Regions from separate parts of the Mesorhizobium sp. B2-5-4 genome, predicted to be linked through region 3. Evidence: predicted binding sites of a transcription regulator. Region 3 holds the regulator's gene; each other region holds the start of a gene.
The links. Region 3 encodes LexA, which represses DNA repair genes until DNA is damaged. Its sites were predicted from a motif close to TGTTCNNNNTGTGTTCNG; they were not measured.
Positions count from the first base shown of each region.

Region 1: the regulator LexA is predicted to act here: its motif matches at 2,678-2,695, upstream of FJ492_RS11325 (DUF3072 domain-containing protein).
Region 2: the regulator LexA is predicted to act here: its motif matches at 2,203-2,220, upstream of FJ492_RS19545 (PA0069 family radical SAM protein).

Region 1 covers NZ_VFUR01000007.1:158,675-163,313, forward strand. The annotation lists gene FJ492_RS11300 (SIR2 family protein) at 1-98, shown strand, start outside; gene FJ492_RS11305 (metallophosphoesterase family protein) at 228-695, opposite strand; gene FJ492_RS29190 (YidB family protein) at 1,199-1,480, shown strand; gene FJ492_RS11315 (DUF4112 domain-containing protein) at 1,585-1,755, shown strand; partial or broken gene FJ492_RS11320 (low affinity iron permease family protein) at 1,925-2,303, shown strand; gene FJ492_RS11325 (DUF3072 domain-containing protein) at 2,427-2,642, opposite strand; gene FJ492_RS11335 (DUF1236 domain-containing protein) at 3,511-3,810, opposite strand; gene FJ492_RS29465 (hypothetical protein) at 3,971-4,105, shown strand; gene FJ492_RS11340 (hypothetical protein) at 4,443-4,639, shown strand, end outside.
Region 2 covers NZ_VFUR01000015.1:88,767-93,405, reverse strand. The annotation lists gene FJ492_RS19555 (F0F1 ATP synthase subunit B) at 1-3, shown strand, start outside; gene FJ492_RS19550 (ribonuclease HII) at 122-820, opposite strand; gene FJ492_RS19545 (PA0069 family radical SAM protein) at 974-2,128, opposite strand; gene FJ492_RS19540 (glycosyltransferase) at 2,280-2,807, shown strand; gene moaB (molybdenum cofactor biosynthesis protein B) at 2,839-3,393, opposite strand; gene FJ492_RS19530 (4-(cytidine 5'-diphospho)-2-C-methyl-D-erythritol kinase) at 3,395-4,282, opposite strand; gene FJ492_RS19525 (membrane protein) at 4,309-4,494, opposite strand; gene FJ492_RS19520 (S49 family peptidase) at 4,578-4,639, opposite strand, start outside.
Region 3 covers NZ_VFUR01000001.1:435,486-440,124, forward strand. The annotation lists gene FJ492_RS02240 (ABC transporter substrate-binding protein) at 1-94, opposite strand, end outside; gene FJ492_RS02245 (GntR family transcriptional regulator) at 247-1,020, shown strand; gene lexA (transcriptional repressor LexA) at 1,428-2,171, shown strand; gene FJ492_RS02255 (ComEC/Rec2 family competence protein) at 2,165-4,618, opposite strand.

The DNA.
Region 1 (4,639 bases), on a different contig from region 3:
AGGCGGTCGGGGAGGAGGCGAAATTTGGACGGGCGGACCCCGGTGGAACGATGTCCGCCCGGCAGACGAATGGAGCCACCGGCTCGGGGGGAAGTTAGGCGGGCCTCTTGAACGAGCCGCGAGAGGCAGAGAATTCCGTCTGAAATTTCAACATCAATTTCGGTCCGCAGCATCCACTAGGAGACACTCGGATATAGGTGCGGGCGTGATGTGCGCGGTGAATTGGTTCAGCCGCTTGCCAAGCTCAATATCGAAGGCTCTATGCTGTCTCGAGTGATGTCGACCGCCGCAAGGGTGACAGGCAGCTTAAACCGTCGTGGGCCAGCGCTGCCCGGATTCAAATAAAGCACGCCATCCACTGTCTCCATCCTCGGCACATGCGAGTGACCGGACACGATCAAGTCGATGCCCTGGGCAACCGGGTCGATCTGCAGCGTCTTGAGATCATGAAGCACGTAGATTGCTCGCCCGGCGAGGCGTACGAGCTCGGTTTCCGCGTATGGGAGCGCCCAGCCACCGGTGTCTACGTTTCCTCTGATCGCGGTAACCGGCGCGATACCGCGAAGCGCCGTGATGATCTCAGGGCGACCGATGTCTCCTCCATGAATGATGTGGTCGACCCCGGCCAGGCAACGCGCCGCCTCCGGCCTCAGCAAGCCGTGCGTGTCCGAGATGACGCCAATTCTGAATGTCATGGCCCTGCCACTAGTTCGACGGCGAAAGCATCAAACCGGCATTTCGTATCTGGCACTGGTTTTGCAGGATCAGGAGAGCTCCGAGGTCAAAGCCAGGCAACATTCAAACCATAATTGTCAAAAAGGTACGGCTCTCGTACACCCAGAAACTTGCGATTTTCGAACTAGGGCTTTGGTGGTGCGAAACGGCTATCCCACCGTCTTGCCGCCCTCCACCCGACCGGACCTGCGCGCCCCCAAATGTTAGCTGGCCAATTGCGGAACCTTTGGCAGCGCGCGACCTTTTCCATAGTCGAGACCAGAGGAGGAACGAGTGGCAAATCTTGGAAGACTTGCGATCGCTATGCTGGGAGTCCTGGCTTATCAAAACCGCGACAAGATCGCAGAGATGATCCGTGGGGCGGGAGAGCGCGATCCAAACAATCTGCAAGGTGGGATTTTGGACCAGGTGTCCAAGGGGGGTTCCGGTACAGCGCTCGGCGATCTTCTCGACCGTTTTAGAAATGCAGGCAGGCGCGAAAGTGGACTCTTGGGTTGGCACCCGGCCGAACGAGCCGATCGAGCCTCACGAGGTGGAAAGGGCCATTGACGTGCAGACGCTGGAAGCTCTTTCGAGGCAGACTGGCCTTTCGCGCGAGGAGCTGATTGCGAGGATCACCAGGGATCTGCCGGATGCCATTAACCAGATGACCCCAAACGGCAACCTGCCAGCTGATCACCAAACGAATGCCTCGGGCGAGCCGACGCTGCTCGATGACGTGCCTTTCCGGCCGACGCAAAGCTAATCAGAGATGGTGGAGGCGGACTTGAAAGGGCAGTGCGCTATCGAGGAGATCGGATCGAGCGAGCAAGGCCAGCCGCCAAGCTATGGACAAGCGAGCAGCCTATTGTGGATCGTCAGACTGCGAATGCAATTGCTGAGCTCGACTTGTTGGCCGTTCTGCTTGATTCACGATGGCGCCTCCCGGCAACGCCAATTCGGTTTGGATTGGATGCCTTAGTGGGCCTAGTGCCAGTACTAGGGGATGCAGCAACCGGTCGGAACCGACCTCATCGTTGATTGTTGATCCCTCAAACACAGTGAGGCTATCCGATGTTCAGCAATAATGAGACGCGCATTCTTGAGATTGGACTGTTCGCGGCTGTACCGATCTGTGTTGCTATCGCTGCGCTGGTCGCCCTCTTCACCTTGGCGCAACCGTGAAGGAGTACGCGACAGGAACCCCCTCATGAATCACATCCTCTTTCTGACGGCCGACTTCCTTTCGCGCCCACCTGGCTTTTATGTCATGGTTGTAGCGAGGTGCTGTGTACCGCGCTGGTGCCATTCGGCCTGACGAATGCAGTTACCTATGCCCGTCGGTAGCGGCCATCGTGATCACCGGAGTTGTGCTCATTCAAGGCTATCGGGACACCGCCGCCCTTCATGCCAAGCTCGATGAGATCGTCGTTTCGTTGAAAGAGACCAGAAACGATGTTGTCGGGTTAGAGCACGCCGAACCCGAGGAGATCCGGGCAAAGCGAGTGATGCTCGAAGAGGAAGCGACTCAATCGAACGTGCTGCCCCTATCCCGGGACGCGTCCAAGAAGGATCGAACTCGTTCATAGCAGCGTCGCGGTACATGGGCTAATGGCCTTCTCCGCTTTCGCGGGGCAGTCGCAATCGTCAGCGCCGTCAAAGTGACACGCTGCGCCGTCTCCAGCATTGAACGGCTAGCGCGGGAGGTTCGGTTAGAGTTTCAGCTTGGCCCTTAACGCATCGATGCGCTTGGATGCCTCGGCCTTACTAAGCCCTTGTTCGAAGCTCGCGGCGTCATCGGCCTGCTCACTCAGGGTCTTCAAGTATGAGGCTTGCGATGGCGTCATTGGATCGTCTCCACTAACCCATTCATCAGGGTCCTTGTCGATATTGGCTGAAACATCAGCATTGTCGTTTAGGTTCTGCATTTGAGGTCTCCTGTCTGAGCAGGAGAGAATGTCTCTGATCTCCTTTTGTTCCGTAAGGGAATTGTCACGAGCCGCGGTTCATCGACCCCCGTCGACAAGATTGCCAGCCCTGAGGGGCGCGCTGGATGGGCGGCGATCAATCCATGCATTCATAGACGGCCTCGGCAATTCCTACCCGCGCTTCCGCAAGCCTCATTGGCAGAGGGGTGCTCGGCCTGATTGGGGCCACGGAGACTTGCGATTTCACGCAACCAAGTCAGTTTGCCGGCATTAATATCAGGAACGCGCCGGAGGAGGTCTATGCTACACTATAGCGTGCCCCGGGAATTTGAGATCGGTGACGAGGTCACCTTGACGGGTACGGTTAGCACGATGCTGCCTAGCGGACGCGCCAAAGTAAACATTCCATCGTATGACCGACCCTATTCGGTTGACCCTCCACCTAAAACCCGCGCTGGAGATAAGGTCGTTCTTGTTGGAGACATCATCCGCATCGATCGCAAAGCCGACAAGTTGACGGTGCGGACTGACTGCGGCGGCGTGATCACCGTCGGACGCTCGGCGATTACCAGGCTGAGAAAGCACCGGTCTTCACCCCCCTGACGCTCACCGCCGGAGCGCGCCCACAATGGTCTGCGGCGCAACTCGACAGGTGGTTAACAGTGAGCGGCGCTTCTGCCGAACCGGTGAACGCGTGGTCGGCATGCCGTGAAGGCGGGATATCGGAATGGGGAGGAAGTTGACAGCATTTGCGGTCATGGTCGATGCTGTCGCCAACCTCGTCTATGCGAGACGCTCACTAAGATCGCCATTTCTGAATCGGTACAGCCCGTCGCCCCAATCAGCGACGGGCCTACCCGCACTTTGGTCAGTTATAGACCTTGATGATCTTGCGGGTGCCCGGGTCCACGAGAACTGTCCGGTTGTGGACCACGACATAGCGGTACTTGACGTTGGGAACTTCGCGAAGCTCGACGGTGTCGGGAAGCGCGGCGCCGACGCTGAGTTCGACCCCGGGGACTTCCACGGACGCGAGGGGCTGCTTGTGCACGTACTCCTGAATGACCGTGTCCTGTTCAGGCGCGATAACGACGTCCTGGGCTGCAGCGATGCCGACACCGGCAAGGAGCAGAAACGAAGCAGCGGCGGCGGTGAAATGCATTCTCATGTGACAGCCTTCCTGTGAGCTCGGGCATAATCGCCCTGGACCGAACGTGTCCGAATCCGAAACGTTCCGAGCCCGTACCTAGGTCCGATTTGCATCCCGGACTTTGGGCTTGGAATGATGCTGAAAAGGTCTGCGTTCAGCAAAATCGAGGAACCGTCACATGACCGGCGCCGTTGACCGCCGCAAATTTGAAGAAAGCGTCATGGAAAAAAGTATTGGCCAGGCACGCTGGTTGCTGGCACCGGTCTTCGCGATGGCGATTACTCTCCTGGCAATCGGCGTAGCTCTTGGATGACGAGGGCGGCCAACGGGATCCGCGCAGCTATGTCCCTTCCTGCGCCGGATAGGGCTCGCCCGCTGCTCGCAAGTGTGGCGTGCGAGCCCTCTAACCAGCACTCATCGAGGCGACCAACACGATTTCTGGAGGGTGGCTTACTTCGACCCGGAAACCGCTCCGTGCGGTTGAGCGCGGCATCGGATGAGCACGGGCCTGACTCTTTGTACGCGAACTTCGCTTGGTACATCATAGGTTAGCGACACATCGTGCGCTGTGCCGCATAAAACGCGAGGGCAGCGGGCAATGCTCCGCTGCTTGGGAGACCATCGCACTCTCGCTCGTTTGGAGACGCTTGATGCTTGACCGACCCATTCGCACGGACACCTTCTACCCCAATGATCTGGATACGCTCCGTGCGGTCTTCGACGCGATGTGCCAGGAGTTTGACGTTCTCCCGGACACCGCGGCAGCACATTTTATCGCGAGAGAGCTGATCAGGCTTTTCCAGACCGGGATGACGGAACCGGCCATGCTGATGATTGCCGTGCGCGC
Region 2 (4,639 bases), on a different contig from region 3:
TGAGCTGAACGACCAATATTGAAGAGCCGCCCGGGCAACCTGGCGGCTTTTGTATGCGGTGCGTCAACGCTGCCAATCTCCCCCACAACGGGGGAGATCGGCCGACACCGCTGCCGTCGTTTTACTCCAGCCCGGCGAAGCTTTCTTCTTCTTCCGTCACCTCGGCGCCGCCCAACCGGAACGGCGCAAACGAGGTGCGGTGCAGCCGAGCGACGGGGCCATGCGCCTCGATCGCCGTACGGTGCCGGACCGTGGCGTAGCCCATATGGACTTCGAAGCCGTAGCGATCGTGATGATTGCCGCAGCCGCACATCATGCGGTCGCGCATGACCTTGGCCACGATCGAGGCCGCGGCGATCGACTGCGAGCGCTGGTCGCCCTTGATCAGCGCGCGCCCTTCGCAGGGCAGTCCCGGCGGCACGTCGCGCCCATCCGCCAGCGCGAGCTTTGCCTGGATGGGCAGCCCGACAAGTGCGCGGCGCATCGCTTCGAGGCTCGCCTTGAGGATGTTGCTGCCATCGATGCCTTCGGCGCTGACCGACGCCATCGAGACGCCGAGCGCGGAGCCGATGATGCGCAGAAACAGCGCTTCACGCTGCAAGTGGCTAAGCCGCTTGGAATCGTCGAGCCCTTCGGGAATGTTGGCGGGGTCGAGTACCACTGCCGCCGCGACCACCGGCCCGGCCAACGGGCCACGGCCGGCCTCGTCCATCCCTGCGACCGGCCACATGCCATCGGCCATCGCCTTCGTCTCGAAGGAGAAATCGGGTTTCTCGACGATTTCGAAGAGAAGCGGAGAATCAGAACGCGCGCGAGCCATGTTGCGGCGAGGTTCGCATCGGCTCTGATTCTCCGCAAGTCCCTCCGGGTCGGGTGGGGCGCCGGACCGGGAGGGCACCGTCTGCAGGCCGGGGCAGGCCGGACGGGATTTTTTTGCCACGGCGGTAATGAACAGCCGCGGTGTTTTTCGGCTTCAGAGCAGAATCAACTGCTCCTGGTCCTTACCGGCCGCGACGAACTGGTCGGTCCGCAGCGTGCGCCGTTCGGCATTGAGGCCGAGCCGCTTGGCGGTGATCTCGAAGCGCCGGCCGATCTGCCAGGCATAAGGTCCGGCACCCTTCATGCGCTTGCCCCACTCCGAATCGTAGTCCTTGCCGTCGCGCATCGAACGGATCAGCGACATGACGTGGCGATAGCGGTCGGGATAGTGGCGCAGCAGCCAGTCCTTGAAAATCGGGCTGACCTCCAGCGGCAGGCGCAGCACCACATAGCCGGCCTCGCGCGCACCGGCATGGTGTGCCGAGTCGAGGATGCGTTCCATCTCCTGGTCGGTCAGGCCCGGAATGATCGGCGCCACCATCACCGAAGCCGGGATACCGGCATCCGAAAGCTGCCTGATCGCTTCCAACCGCTTGGTCGGGGTCGATGCGCGGGGTTCCATCGTCCTGGCCAGCATGCGGTCAAGCGTCGTCACCGACAGCGCCACCTTGGCGAGCCCGCGCTCGGCCATGCGCGACAGAATGTCGATGTCGCGCACCACCAGGGCTGACTTGGTGACGATGCCGACCGGATGACCGCGTGCCTCCAGCACTTCGAGGATTTCGCGCATGATCCGGTACTGCTTCTCGATCGGCTGGTAGGGATCGGTGTTGGTGCCGATGGCGATGGTGCGCGGCTGGTAGCCATCCTTCGACAACTCCTTGTCGAGCAGGCGTGCCGCATCCGGCTTGGCGAACAGCTTGGATTCGAAATCCAGGCCCGGCGACAGGCCCATGAACGAGTGCGTCGGCCGCGCGAAGCAATAGACGCAACCGTGCTCGCAACCGCGATAGGGATTGATCGACCGGTCGAAGGAGATGTCGGGCGATTCGTTGCGGGTGATGATGGTGCGCGGCTTCTCCACCTGCACCACGGTCTTGAACGGGGGCAACTCCTCCAGCGAACTCCACCCATCGTCGAAGACATGCCGGCTGACAGGTTCGAACCGGCCAGACGGATTGATGCCCGCCGATCGGCCACGGTTGCGGTCCGGACGGACCCGCATGCCACTCTGCTCGATCATCGCGTTGGCCATCTCGGCTCGTCCTGCTCCGAAGGCCGCAATATCGGCGCGCATGATCGGTTCCATCTTCGCCCGCTCCCAGGGACTGTCCATGTTGTGTCGAATCGCTCTGCTCATGAAATTATTCCTATTTTATTGATGAGAACAAATCAAGAACTTTTCTATGGCGCGATGCAAAAACTGGCGTCGGTCAGTGGTTTCCGCTATTCGGCTCACGATGCTCAGTGTTCTCATCGAAACGCATAATGACGAGGAGGGTCTCGCCCGCACGCTGGCGACGCTGATTGGCGGCGCGGTCGAGGGCGTGGTGCGAGAGGTCGTCGTCTGCGACACCGGCTCCACCGACCACACGCATCGTGTCGCCGAGCATGCCGGCTGCCACTATGTGGGGAGCGGCGGCATCGCCGCCGGCATCCGCCAGGCCAAGGGTGACTGGCTGCTGTTTCTCGAACCGGGTGCGAGGCTGGTAGAGGGCTGGATCGACGCGGTCGTCGCCCATACGGCCAGGCAGACCATGGCCGCCCGGTTCGCGCGGGCGCGGGGCAGCCGTACGCCGTTCCTGGCTAGGGTCTTTTCCGCAAACCGTGCTCTCGCCGATGGACTGGTGATCAGCAAGCGGCAGGCGGCATCTCTGTCCAAGACTGCCGGCAGCGCCGAGGCGTTGGCGCGCGGTCTGGCGACTAAGAAGCTCGACGCCGAGATCTGGGTGGCGCCACCGAGGCAGGCGCAGCGCTCTCCCAGTTGATTTTTGCAGCTGCTCTGCGTGGCGTTGCTTTTTAAGGGGCCGATTTGCCGCGCCGCAGATGTTCGTCCAGGCGCGGCATGATCTCGACGAAGTTGCAGGGCATGTGCCGGTAGTCGAGCTGTGCCTTAAGGATGCCGTCCCAGGCATCCTTGCAGGCGCCGGGCGAGCCCGGCAGCACGAAGACGAAAGTGGCGTTGACGACGCCGCCGGTCGCCCGGCTCTGGATCGTCGAGGTGCCGATCTTGTCGTAGGAGATGCGGTGGAAAACTTCCGAAAAGCCATCCATGCGCTTTTCGAAAATCGGCTCCAGCGCCTCGGGTGTCACATCGCGGCCGGTGAAACCGGTTCCACCGGTGGTGATCACGACGTCGATGGCCTTGTCCCGCGACCACGCCAGAACGGTGTCACGGATTTTTTCGCGGTCGTCGGTGACGATATCCCGGCCGGCCAGGATGTGGCCGGCCTCGGTGATGCGATCGGCCAGCGTCTGGCCGGATTTGTCGTTGGCGAGGCTGCGTGTGTCGGAAACCGTCAGCACCGCGATGCGCACCGGAATGAAGGCACGGCCCTCGTCAATCCTGGCCATCTCACTCAGCCTCCGATGCAATGCTGCGTGTTGCGGCGACGAACCAGTCGGGCTGGCGGCTGCGGATCTCGGCCGCCGCGCGCTTGGCGACATTGCCGGTCTCGAACAGGCCGAAGCATGTCGCGCCAGATCCGGACATTCGTGAAAAACCCGATCCGGCCTTATCAAGCCATGAAAGCGCCCTGCCTATGGCGGGCCGCATCGCAAGGGCCGCAGGTTCGAGATCGTTGCGGGTGATCTCCAGCCAGTTGCGCAGGCTGTGAAACTCGATGTCGCGCGGCAGCGGCGGCAGTGGCTCATTGTCGCGCCGGGACAGTGCTGCGAAGATTTCCGTCGTCGAGACCGGCGTGCCCGGATTGACCAGCACCAGACCGAGCGCCGAAAAATCCGGCACCATCGACAGCTCCTCACCGATGCCGCGCGCCACCAGCGGCTTTGCCGCCAGGCACATCGGCACATCGGCGCCAAGCGAGAGACCGATCCGCGCCAGCTCGGCGCTATCGATGTCCAGCCCCCAGCTGTCGGCCAGCCCGCGCAGCACGGCCGCCGCGTCGCTCGACCCTCCGCCCACGCCGGACGCGACTGGAAGGTTCTTTTCGAGCCTGATGATCACGGGCGGCGTGCTCCGAAGACCGGTGGCCTGCCGTAGCGCGTCGCGTGCCTTGAGCACCAGATTGTCGCCATCGGGCGGAACGTCCGGCGCGTAGCGGCCGGATACGGCGAAGTCGTCGCCTTCAGCCGGCGCGATCTCGATCCTGTCGCCAAAGCGCGTGAACACAGCCAGGCTTTCGATGAGATGATAGCCGTCGGGGCGCCTGCCGGTGACGTGCAGGGCAAGGTTTATCTTGGCGGGTGCTGCCCATGTCCGGACATGCGGACCGGACTCCACAGTCTCGATTGCGAGTGAAATGAGGGTCAGTCCTTGGCCAGCCGGTATTCGCCGGTCTTCGGATCCTTGACCAGCGTTCCCATCGCGCCGTTGGCCGCCTGCTTTTCGGTCCGCCGTACCTTGGCCGTCACGCGCTCAGCCTCGCGCAGGAAGGTGCGGTAGCCGAAATAGGCGGCAATGCCGACGACGGCGAAGAAAATAAGTTGCGGCATGTCAAAACTCCTACCACGCTGGGCCGGTAAGGGCGGCCGGTCGGGTCTTTCGGGCAACCATGCTAGACGCTTTCACGGCTTTTTCAAAGCCCGAAGCGCGCCCACAATGCGCGCTCTTCCGCCGCATCAATGACGCCGCTGGCCG
Region 3 (4,639 bases):
TGCGGATTTGATCGGCGGCGGCACTGCCGGCGCTCACCACCAATGCGCCGGCCAAGAACAAACCCGACAGCCAAGCGGATTTCGACTTCAACATCATTTCCTCCCAGATTTGATCGACGCCGCTTCCAGCGCGGCTACTGCGGCGATCATGGTCAGTCCGCCGGCCCGTGTCAAACATTATATATAATTCTTGCCATGCCCCAACATCATATATAATTTTCTTTGCCAGACCATGGGTGGACCGCGATGCAGGATCAAACGATCTCCACAAAGACGGAGGCAGCCTATCAGCTGTTGCGGCGCGATATCCTGACGACGCGCCTCATGCCCGGGGCCCCGCTCAAGCTGAGTGCGCTGCGCGGCACCTATGGTGTTGGCTGGACGCCGTTGCGCGAAGCCTTGTCGCGGCTAGAGGCCGAACGCCTTGTCACCGCCATCAGCAATCGTGGTTTTACCGTCGCTCCGGTATCGCGGGCCGAACTGGAGGACCTGGCACGCGCCAGGATGGTGGTCGAGATACCCCTGTTCCTCGAATCGATGGAAAAAGGCGGCAAGGAGTGGGAGGATGCCGTTGTCACCGCCCACTACCGGCTCTCCCGTTGCAAGACCGCGGTCGACGATCCTTCGGATGCGGCCGTCGATAAATGGGACGAGAACCACGAAGCTTTCCATGCGGCGCTGCTGAGCGCGGCGACTTCCAATTGGCTCATGCGATTCCGCTCGACCATCGCCGATCAGCTGCGACGGCATCATCGTTTTCTCGGCCTGGCGCCGACATTGCGGGCCGCGGCTGGCCTGAAGGACGGTTATGAAGAGGCAATGGAGGCATTGTGCGAAGCGATTGCGATCGAACACCATACAGCGATCATGGAAGCTGCACTCGATCGTGACGTCGAGCGGGCCAAGGCGCTGATGACGGCGCATATCGGCTATACCCTGCACGTCTATGTCCATAGCGAAGACAGCGGCGCGACCAAATACGCCGCCCGCGCCGGCAGCTTGCAAGCGGGTTCCGGGTGACTTCAATGCTTGCGCGACGCCTATTGGCATGCGCTGGCCGGAGTGGGCCAAACGCCTGGGTCCATCGCCGCCCCTAAGCTACCAATCGTTGGCGTTTTGATTTCGTTTCGTTCCGCGAATAATGGATCCATAAATTGTACAATCCACCCGCGAAGAGCCCCCCGAAAGACTGATGCCAAGGCCCATCAGTGGATAGGCCACAGGCCATTAACCAAAACGATTTCAATGCCTGCCGATCGTGGAAAGGATCGGCCTCAGTCCGCTGTCGCGGCAAAAAACTTCAGACGCGTTAACAAATTCATTAAACTTTAAACGGTTGCGGAACACAACTGGAACGGATAGTGTTTGTTCTGGGTTTGTTTTTTCGATTCTGGTCAGACCTTTCGTTCAATGCCTTGGGGGCCGCCATGCTGACACGCAAGCAACATGAACTGCTGATGTTCATCCACGAACGGCTCAAGGAAAGCGGGATACCGCCCTCCTTCGACGAAATGAAGGAAGCGCTCGATCTTGCCTCCAAATCGGGCATCCATCGCCTGATCACGGCGCTGGAGGAACGCGGCTTTATTCGCCGGCTACCCAATCGGGCGCGCGCGCTGGAAGTGCTGCGGCTGCCGGACTCGATCGCGCCGGGCCTCAATGCGGCAAAGAAGTTCTCGCCAAGCGTCATCCAGGGCAGCCTTGGCCAAGGCAGTCTCGGCCGCCAGATCAGGCCGGCGACGGCGCCTTCCCGCCTGGCCGCGGCCGGCAACGACGATGATGCGGTTTCAGCCGTGTCCATCCCGGTCATGGGTCGTATCGCCGCCGGTGTGCCGATCGATGCTATCCAGCATCAGACGCATTCGATTTCGGTGCCGCCGGACATGATCATGGGCGGCGAGCACTATGCGCTGGAAGTCAAGGGCGACTCGATGATCGAGGCCGGTATCTTCGACGGCGACACGGTCATCATCCGCAATGCCGATACAGCAAGTCCGGGCGAAATCATCGTGGCGCTGGTCGACGAGGAGGAAGCAACGCTGAAGCGGTTCCGTCGCAAGGGCGCCTCGATCGCGCTCGAAGCCGCCAATCCAGCCTACGAAACACGCATCTTCGGACCGGATCGGGTCAAGGTGCAGGGCAAGCTCGTCGGGCTGATCAGGCGCTACTGAACTGGCTTGCCATCGGGCTTGTCGGCCTTTTTATAGGGGGCCAGCCCCCTCGCCTCGCGTGAGAATTTTCGCTGCTCGTGCCAAGGCCGGTATGGTCCGTCGACGGCGAATTCGATCTCAGCCGGCGTCGTGGCCGATTGGGGATCGAAGAAAACGGCGGCACTCCCCTTGCGGGCGAGCTGGCGTTTGGTGACGACGAGAACCAGCGGATTATGACAGGTGTCATAGGCGGTCGCGTCATTGACGACGATCAGGTCGGCGAAGGCGCAGGCCTTCCAGGTGTTCTTGCGATCCTCGACATAGGCGATGATCGCGCCGGAAGGGTGCCTGGCAAGGCACAGGCCTTCGCGGCAATAGAACGGCGATCCCAGCGGCAGGTCGGTGGGAGTGGCAAGATCGAATTGCCCGTCCGTCTCCTCGAACATTTCCGGTAGGACGATTGTTTCGGAGATCAGAGCGCGTTTCCAATTGTCGGCTGCGAATTCGTTCGGACGTTCCCGGTTGACGGCCAGTTCGCCATTGCCGATCGACAGAGCCACCAGCCGCGCATCTTCCGAGATCAGCACATCGGGCGCGCGCGTGTGCGACACAGTCAACAGACCGGCAAGCGCGAATGGCACCGCCGTGAGCCGGAGCCACGTCGTCGCCATCGTCGCGATGACCAACGCGACGGTGACCAGCAGCACGGATTGCTGCGAAATCAGCCCGACTCCATCGACCGGAGAGCGCTCCGATATCCACGCCGATATGGCGATCATCGCTGTCAGGCCCTTGCCCATGAGGTAGAGAGCCGGCCAATCCAACCCGAACGGCATCAGCAACGCGCTAGCGACGGCCAGGAACATCACGATCGACACGATCGGCATGACGGCCAGATTGGCGAACAGGCTGAGCGGCGACACCCGCTGGAAATGCCAGATGGCAAACAGTGCCGTCGCGCTGCCGGCGATGATGGACGTCATGGCCAATCCACCTGTCGCCAAGAGGAATTTTCGCGTCAGAAACCCGGGTAGGGATCGCTTTGGCGGCGGAGGCCTCGTCTTTCCCGCATGGTGGTCGGCCCAGCCGGCATAGGCGCCAACCAAGGCTGCGGTTGCCGCGAACGACATCTGGAAACTCGGGCCGACGACCTCGTGCGGCGAAACCAGGATAACGGCGATCGCCGAGATCGCCAGATTGCGCATGGTCAGCGCCGCGCGATCGAACAAGACGGCGATCAGCATCACCGCCAGCATGATGAAGCTGCGTTCGGCCGCGACGACGACGCCCGAAATGACGAGATAGGCGGCGATCGAAAACAGTGCGGCGGCGGCGGCGTATTTCTTCACCGGCCGGCGCGCGGAAAACCCTGGAAACAGCGCGAAGGCGCCGCGCAGCAGACCCATGATGGTGCCGGCCACCAGCGCCATATGCAGACCTGAAATCGAGATGATGTGATAGATGCCGGTGCGCCGCATCGCTTCGTTGATTTCATCGGGAATGCCGGCCCGCACGCCGACGATCAGCGCCGCCGCGATCTCGCCTTCGGCGCCGCCAATGCTGCCCCTGATGTGGTCGGCGATGGCTTCGCGGGCATTTTCGATGCCTGAAAACACGCGTGCCGGCAGCGGCATCTCACCGGCTTCGGCGGAGACGACCGTTGGATTGCCGAGAAAGAAGCCGCTGCCGCCGATGCCGGCGAAATAGCTGTCGAAGGAGAAGTCGTAGCTGTCCGGCCGCACCGGGCCGGTCGGCGGCAGCAGTTTGGCATAGCCTGTGACATGCGAGCCGGCGGTCATTTCGGGCGGTATCTTGCGTGCCGAAAGCCGGACCCTTTCAGGCGCGTAGCGCAGTTTCGGCCGGGCGGTCGAAATCACGTCCATGGTCAGCCGGATGCGGCCGCTCTCCATCTCCTCGAGCGAGATCACGCGACCGGTCAGTTGCGTCGAGATTTCCGAGCCCAGCATCCGGGTTCCGGCTCGCCATGTTTCGACCTTCGCCGCAAGCAGGCCAAGCACACACAACAGCAGTGCCATGAAACACAGATGGGTTTTCGGCCAGGAGCGCGAGACGAATGCACATACCGCCGCCAGAACCACGACCGCGACAGGCTTTGCAAAATCGGGCTCGGACGCCAGCGAAAAGTAGCAGATCGCCCCAACGGCCAGGCAGACCGGCACCAGCAGGAAGGCGACGCCCCGGTCGAGTTCCAGCTCCGCCGCCTTGGCCACGCCGTGACGCAGGCGAGGAAAGGATATCGGGCCGATTTGCCGGCGCACGCGCACAATTCTGCGTGCGGCAGGAGATGGAGTTGGCGCTGGGCTATCCGCCTGCAGCGGCTGGGTTGCGGGCGCAGCCACGAGCGGCGATGGCAGCGGGATCGCAGGAGGCGTCGCAAACAGGGATCGCTCGCTGACGCCGACAATGGCGCCCTCGCCCCGATCCGAGCCCCGGCCTTGTCCAGTCATCGGGTCTGCCCCTTGCGCCCT